2 linked regions of the Halorhodospira halophila genome follow. The protein of the gene in region 2 interacts with the protein of the main gene of each other region in a pairwise test. Links are inferred from orthologs where the notes say so. Each region holds a gene or a part of one and is shown on either strand. Other genes may lie near its edges. The genes, in order: dnaE and CCR79_RS03140.

Region 1 (4,407 bases), on a different replicon or contig from region 2:
AATCCTGGTGGACGGGCGCGAGATGCCGGAGGATTTGCCCGCTCCAGCGCGGGCCGTGGTCGGTGGCGATGCCCTGGAGCCGAGCATCTCGGCGGCATCCATCCTGGCCAAGACGCTACGTGATGCCGAGATGGTGGCGCTCGAGGAGACCTACCCGGGATACGGTTTTGCCCGGCACAAGGGCTACGGGACCGCCGAGCACCGCCACGCCCTCGAGCGCCTCGGCCCGTGCGCCGCGCACCGGCGCAGCTTTGCCCCGGTGCGCAGGATGCTCGGCGGCTGAGGCGCGCACCGCACGCGCTTGGCTGACCCGTTGACCACCGCGACCCTGATATCCTGACGCGACCATGAGTGAAGCCCCACCGTCCTTCGTCCATCTGCGTCTGCACAGCGAGTTCTCGCTGGTCGACGGCATCGTCCGCATTCAGGAGGCGGTGTCCGCGGCGCGGGACGCCGGCATGCCGGCGGTGGCCATCACCGATCAGGCCAACCTGTTCGGCATGGTCAAGTTCTACCGGGCCGCGCTAGCCGCCGGAGTCAAGCCGATCATCGGAGCCGACGTGTGGCTGGCGGACGATACCTTGGAACTCGGCTACGCCCGGATGACGTTGCTCTGCCGGGATCGCGGCGGCTACCGTGCGCTGTCGCGGCTGCTCAGCCGCGCTTATCGCGAGGGTGCCTGCGGCGATATCCCGGTCATCCGGCGGGAGTGGTTGCAAGCGGATGCCGGCGGGCTGCTGGCCCTCTCCGGCGGGGTCCAGGGGGATATCGGTCAGGCCCTGCTGCGTGGTGATGAGGCCACCGCGCGGCGCTACCTCGAGCAGCACCGGCAGACCTTCGGCGAGGACGGCTTCTATCTGGAGCTCCACCGTCTGGGCCGGCCGGGCGACGAGCGCCACCTGCATGCCGCGGTGGCGCTGGCCGCCGACGAGGACGTGCCGGTGGTGGCCACCAATGACGTGCGCTTCATGCGCCCGGCGGATTACGACGCCCATGAGGTCCGTGTCTGCATCCATCAGGGGCGTACCCTGGACGACCCCAACCGGCCACGCCACTACACGGAACAGCAGTACTTTGCCGACGCTGCGGACATGGCCGAGCGCTTCTCCGATCTGCCCGAGGCGCTCGAGACCACCCTGCGTATCGCCGAGCGGTGCAGCGTGGATCTGGAACTCGACACCAACTATCTCCCGGACTTTCCGGTGCCCGAGGGCCATACGGTGGCCTCGTTCCTGCGCGCCGAGTCCGAGCGCGGCCTGGCGCAGCGGCTCGAACAACGCGGCCTGACTGAGGACGAGGATACCGGCGAGGTCGAGGCGACCTACCGGCAGCGCCTCGAGCACGAGCTGGCCGTCATCGAGCAGATGGGGTTCCCCGGCTACTTCCTCATCGTCGCCGACTTCATCCGCTGGGCGCGGGAGAACGACATCCCGGTTGGCCCCGGGCGCGGCTCCGGTGCGGGATCGCTGGTCGCCTATGCCCTGGGCATCACCAACCTCGACCCCCTGCGCTATGACCTGCTCTTCGAGCGCTTCCTCAACCCGGAGCGGGTCTCCATGCCCGACTTCGACGTGGACTTCTGCATGGAGCGCCGCGACGAGGTCATCGAGTACGTCTCGGACCGCTACGGCGCCGAGAAGGTCTCGCAGATCGCCACCCACGGCACCATGGCGGCCCGGGCCGTGGTGCGCGACGTGGGCCGGGTCTACGGTCACGCCTTCGGCTACATGGACCGGATCGCCAAGCTGATCCCTTTCGAGATCGGCATGACCCTGGACAGGGCCCTGGAGCAGGAAGAGGACCTGCGCGCCGAGTACGACAACGACGAAAACATCCGCGAGTTGATCGACACCGCGCGCAGCCTGGAGGGGATGGCGCGCAACGTCGGCAAGCACGCCGGAGGCGTCGTCATCGCGCCCACGGACCTGACCGATTTCTCGCCGCTCTACCGCGACCCGGAGGAGCGCGACGACGCCGAGGCTTGGAAGGTGGCCACCCACTTCGACAAGGACGACGTCGAGGCGGTGGGTCTGGTCAAGTTCGACTTCCTGGGTCTGCGCACGCTGACCATCATCGACTGGACCGTCCAGGCGGTGAACCGCATCCTCGAGCAGCGGGGAGACCCGGCGCTGGATATCGATGCCATCGCCCTGGATGACGGCGCCACCTTCGAGCTGCTCAAGCGCTGTGCCACCACCGCGGTCTTCCAGCTGGAATCCCGCGGGATGAAGGAGCTGATCAAGCGCCTTCAGCCCGATAGCTTCGAGGATATCGTGGCACTGGTGGCGCTGTTTCGGCCCGGGCCGCTTCAGTCGGGCATGGTCGACGACTTCGTCGAGCGCAAGCATGGCCGTTCGGCGGTCGCCGGTTACCCAACCCGCGAGCTGCACCATCCGGACCTGGTGCCGGTCCTCCAGCCTACTTACGGGGTGATCCTCTACCAGGAGCAGGTGCAGCGCATCGCGCAGGTCCTGGCCGGCTACAGCCTTGGCGAGGCGGATCTGCTGCGCCGCGCCATGGGCAAGAAGAAGCCCGAGGAGATGGCCAAGCAGCGGGCCAAGTTCCTGGAAGGGGCCAAGGCCCGGGGTCTGTCCGAGGACCATGCCACCGGCATCTTCGACCTTATGGAGAAGTTCGCCGGCTACGGCTTCAACAAGTCGCACTCGGCGGCCTACGCGCTGCTCTCCTACCAGACCGCCTGGCTCAAGTGTCACTACCCGGCGCCGTTCATGGCCTCGGTGCTCTCCTCGGACATGGACAACACCGACAAGGTGGTGATCTTCCTGGATGAGGCCCGGGCCATGGGGCTGGAGGTGCTGCCGCCGGACGTCAACCGCAGTGACAAGCCCTTCCGGGCGGTGGACGAGCGGACCATCGTCTACGGTCTGGGTGCCATCAAGGGGGTGGGGGAGTCGGCGCTCGATGCGGTGCTGAGCGAGCGCGATACCAACGGGGCGTTCCGGGATATCTTCGACCTGTGCCGCCGGGTCGACACCGGCCGCGCCAATCGTCGCGTGCTGGAGGCCCTGTGTCGTTCGGGGAGCCTGGATCGCCTGATCCCCAACCGCGCCACGGGAATGGCACAGATCCCGGCGGCGCTGGCGGCTGCCGAGCAGGCGACGCGCGACCAGGCCGCCGGGCAGACCGATCTGTTCGGTGGCCCTGCAGAGGCGGTGATCGCCTCCCGTGGCGAGGGCGAAGAGGTTGCCGAGCAGCCCGAATGGCCGGAGGAAGAACGCCTGGCCGCGGAGAAGGCCACACTGGGTCTATTCCTGACGGGGCACCCGATCGACCGTTACGAGCATGAGCTTCCGTATCTGGCTACGGATCGCCTGCAGCGGCTGTCCAGTGGCGCCGGCGGCAATGGCGGAGACGGCAATGGGGGCCGAGGCCGGACGGTTACCGCGGCTGGGCTGGTGGTCGCGCTGCGGGTGCGCAGCACCTCCACTGGCGGCCGCCTGGCCACCCTGACCCTGGATGACCGCACGGGCCGGATCGAAGTGGTGCTATTCCCCGAGGCGTTCGGCAAATACCGGCATGCCGTTGAGAAGGATGCGCTGCTGGTGGTGCGCGGCAGTCTCGACTACGACGACTTCAGTGGCGGGTACCGGATCACCGGCGAAGAGGTGCTGGACATCGCCCGGGCCCGCGAGCGGGCAGCCGGTCGGTTGGTGATTCCGGTAACCGCGGCTCGTGCCGCTAACGGTCTGGTGCCCGAGCTGCGCCAGGTCCTCAGCAGCTACGCTGGGGAGAGTCCGGTCCATGTCGATTACCGCCACCCAAGGGGCCGGGGGCGCGTCGTCCTAGGCCGCAACTGGACGGTGACGCCCAGCGATGACCTGATCAAGCGGCTTGAGTCGGTGGTCGATGACCGTGTGGGGGTCGAGTACCCCCGCTAGCGGCTCTCGCGGTGAATGGCGATCAGGTCATCGATCCCCACGGCGGTGCCGTCGGGTCCGTGGTCCAGGTCATCAATGACCGCTGCGGCACCCGGGAATGCGTCGTCCCGGGTCCAGCGGTTGCGGGTGATCAGCGTCGGGATCCCGGCCGCGCGGGCGGCGCGCAGCCCGTTGACCGAATCCTCCACGGCGAGGCAGTCCTCGGCCGCGAGCCGCAGTGATCGCAGGGCCTGCAGGTAGGCCTCGGGGTCGGGTTTCTTGGCGTTGACGTCGTCGCCACAGATGCAGACCTCGAAGGCCGGTTGCAACTCGGCGGGTAGCACGCCGTTGAACAGGGCCTCGACGTTGGCGCGGGCGCTGGTCGTGACCACGGCCAGGCGCACCTGCCGCTCTCGCGCTTCGGCAAGGATTCGCTCGATCCCCGGCCGGGGCGGGATGGAGCCGGTGCTGAGGCGCTCGGCGTAGAGGCGGTTCTTGGCCTCGTGCAGTCGCCGCGCGAGCGTATTGA
Region 2 (3,277 bases):
TGGAGCTATGCCCAGCGTGACCTTTCGGCATCCAGACCACGGGGAGCAAACCGTAGAGGCGGTGGCAGGCAGTCATACGGAGCCGGTCCTGAAACTGGCCCGCCGGAACCACATCCCGATCTCTTTCGATTGCCAGGACGGCGAGTGTGGCAGTTGTCTGGTTTATGTCCATTACGGTGTCGCAAAAGGGACAATGGCGGGTCCACTGACGGACCGCGAGGAGCGGGTCCTGCTCGAGCTGGGCAAGGTCACCCAAGCGGAGATCGATCGCATGCGCGTCGATGATCTGCCCACCAACTGGCGTCTGATGTGCCAGATGGTGGTGCGTGACGAGGACCTGGTGATCGAGTACGGCGATGTCTGAGCTCAGCCCCGGTCTGGATTGTGAGCGGGCCATCCAGCGCCTGCTCCAGTGCGTTGACCGCCACATCGCAGAGGAGCCGGAGAATAGCCGAGTGCGGCGGTATCTGGAGCGTGAGCTGGGCGGCCGGGATGGTTCAGAGCCGGATACGCGCCTGATGGTCCACGCGCAGATTAACGTGATCCGGGAGTTATTCGTTCAGCGCGGCGATGATGCGGGTCTCAGCATGCTCTCCGCCATCGAGCGGGAATGCTGCTGAGATCCGGACTTGGGGGTGGCGGCCTCTCATACCGGTGAGGGGTCGCCCGGCCTCCCGGTGATACAGGGTTATCACCTTGCGCCCGCGGAGTCGGGTGGCCGACAGGAAGGGATGGTGGATGGCTCCCCGGGACGGATTCGAACCGCCGACCCAGTGATTAACAGTCACTTGCTCTACCGCTGAGCTACCGGGGAAGCGTGGTGTCACCTCACGATGCGCTGCGTATTCTGCCGATCCTCCACTGCGTTGGTCAAGCCTCTATGGGGTTTTCCGTGCCCGTCCTGCCGCCCCCGCGATCGCCCGGGGCCATCGCGGGGGCGAGGAGCGGGGCCGATCAGCCGCCCAGGGCCTGCTGCAGCCGGTCCATGGCGCGCTCCAGGTTCTCCATACTTGTAGCATAGGAGATGCGCGCGTACCCGGGGAGACCGAAGGCGGAACCCGGGACCAGGGCGACGCCGGCGTCGTTGATCAGCTGCTCGGCGAAGGCCACATCGTCCTTGGCGCCGACCCGGTTCATCGCCTCCTCCATGTGCGGGAAGCAGTAGAAGGTGCCGTCGCAGGGTGTGCAGCTGACCCCCGGCATGGCGTTCAGCCGCTCGACGACGAAGTCGTGGCGGGCCTTGAACTGCTCCAGCATGGGCTGGATGCAGCCCTGATCGCCGTTGAGCGCGGCCAGCGCGCCGGCCTGGGAGATGGAAGCCGGGTTGGAGGTGCTCTGCGACTGCACCTTCTTCATGGCGCCGATCAGCGGGGCTGGGCCGGCCGCGTAGCCGATCCGCCACCCGGTCATGGCGTACGCCTTGGAGACGCCGTTGACCACGATGGTCCGGTCGACCAGCTGCGGGGCGGCCATGGCGATGTTGGTGAAGGGTTCATCGCGCCAGAGGATGTGCTCGTAGATGTCATCGCTGACCACCACCACCTGGGGGTGCTGCTCGAGCACGGCGCCCAGCGCCGCCAGTTCGTCACGGGTGTAGGCGGTGCCGGTGGGGTTGGACGGGCTGTTGAGGATGACCATGCGGGTCTTGCGGGTCAGGGCCTGCTCGAGCTGCTCGGGGGTGATCTTGAAGCGGCTCTCGGCACCGGCGGCCACGAACACCGGCTGAGCACCGAAGACCAGGGCCATGTCCGGGTACGAGACCCAGTAGGGCGCTGGGATGACCACTTCGTCGCCCTCGTTGAGCACCGCCGCCATGGCGTTGAACAGGGACTGCTTGGCACCGCTGGAGACGAGGATCTGGCTGGGCTCGTAGTTCAGGCGGTTGTCGCGCTCGAGCTTGTCGATGACCGCCTGCTTGAGCTCGGCAGTACCGTCCACGGCGGTGTAGCGGGTCTGCCCCTGTTGGGCGGCCCGGACGGCGGCCTCGATGATGTGCGGGGGGGTGTCGAAGTCCGGTTCGCCGGCGCCGAGGCCGATGACGTCGTGGCCGGCGGCGCGCAGCTCGGCGGCGCGGGCGGTGACGGCGAGCGTCGGCGATGGCTTGATGCGCTGGACGCGATCGGCAAGCTGAAGGTCCATGGTCTGGCTCCGCGTTGAAAGTTGGGCTCGGTGCGTATGATAAGGGTTTTCGGGTCGGGTGTTCACGGTTCAGTGCGCGTGGGGCGGGGTTGAGGCTTCGGGGTTCAGTGGGCAGGGTCCGGCAGGTGGTGTCGTTGGTCGAGCGGGTAGACGCTGTGTGCAGGGCGCCGGGTCAGGGTGCGCCCAAGATGAATGCGGGGGTTCGATGACGGAACGTTTCAAGCTCAACGCCCGGTTTCAGCCGGCGGGTGATCAGCCCCAGGCCATCGAGGAGCTCGTCGAGGGGATCGAGTCGGGGCTCTCGGATCAGACCCTGCTCGGGGTCACCGGTTCCGGCAAGACGTTCACCATCGCCAACGTCATTGAGCGGCTGCAGCGCCCGGCGATCCTGCTCGCTCCCAACAAGACCCTGGCCGCCCAGCTCTATGGCGAGATGCGCGAGTTCCTGCCGGAGAACCGGGTCGAGTACTTCGTCTCCTACTACGACTACTACCAGCCCGAGGCGTACGTGCCGTCGTCGGATACCTTCATCGAGAAGGATGCCTCGGTGAACGAGCACATCGAGCAGATGCGCCTGTCCGCCACCAAGGCGCTCCTCGAGCACCAGGATACGGTCATCGTCGCCTCGGTATCGTCCATCTACGGCCTCGGTGACCCGCAGGCGTACATGTCGATGCTCCTGCACCTGGTCCGCGGCGAGCGCATCGACCAGCGGGCGATCCTGCGCCGGCTCGCCGAGCTGCAGTACACCCGCAACGACACCGAACTCACCCGCGGGACCTACCGCGCCCGCGGCGAGGTGATCGACATCTTCCCGGCCGAGTCCCCGGAAGAGGCGGTCCGGGTGCAGCTCTTCGACGATGAAATCGAGGAGATCAGCTGGTTCGACCCGCTCACCGGCGAGCTCCTGCGCCGGGTGCCGCGGGTGACCATCTATCCGAAGACCCACTACGTGACCCCGAAGGAGCAGCTGCACCGGGCCGTCGAGCAGATCAAGGAGGAGCTGCGCGAGCGCCTCAGCGAGCTGCGCGCCGCCGACAAGCTGGTGGAGGCGCAGCGGCTCGAGGAGCGGACCCGCTTCGACATGGAGATGATGCTCGAGCTCGGCTATTGCAATGGCATCGAGAACTACTCGCGC

What was found.
Region 1: the proteins of CCR79_RS03140 (region 2) and dnaE interact in binary tests that used the Escherichia coli proteins (3 or more experiments, as listed by UniProt). The link is inferred for Halorhodospira halophila from one-to-one orthologs.

Annotation. Positions count from the first base shown.
Region 1 is NZ_NHSN01000018.1:148,168-152,574, reverse strand. Bases 3-4,099 are described here. They hold dnaE (DNA polymerase III subunit alpha), read left to right. Parts: upstream 3-347; coding sequence 348-3,899; downstream 3,900-4,099. Other genes in these bases: CCR79_RS07880 (HAD-IA family hydrolase), read right to left, coding at 3,896-4,099; CCR79_RS07890 (ribonuclease HII), read left to right, coding at 3-283. Also shown: more of CCR79_RS07890, read left to right, coding at 1-2; more of CCR79_RS07880, read right to left, coding at 4,100-4,407. UniProt on the Escherichia coli protein: DNA polymerase III is a complex, multichain enzyme responsible for most of the replicative synthesis in bacteria. This DNA polymerase also exhibits 3' to 5' exonuclease activity. The alpha chain is the DNA polymerase catalytic subunit.
Region 2 is NZ_NHSN01000009.1:67,352-70,628, reverse strand. Bases 48-3,014 are described here. They hold CCR79_RS03140 (pyridoxal phosphate-dependent aminotransferase), read right to left. Parts: upstream 2,140-3,014; coding sequence 955-2,139; downstream 48-954. Other genes in these bases: uvrB (excinuclease ABC subunit UvrB), read left to right, coding at 2,345-3,014; cowN (N(2)-fixation sustaining protein CowN), read left to right, coding at 357-620; CCR79_RS13870 (hypothetical protein), read left to right, coding at 194-364. Outside these bases: more of uvrB, read left to right, coding at 3,015-3,277. UniProt on the Escherichia coli protein: Shows aminotransferase activity with methionine and histidine as substrates, and to a lesser extent also with phenylalanine.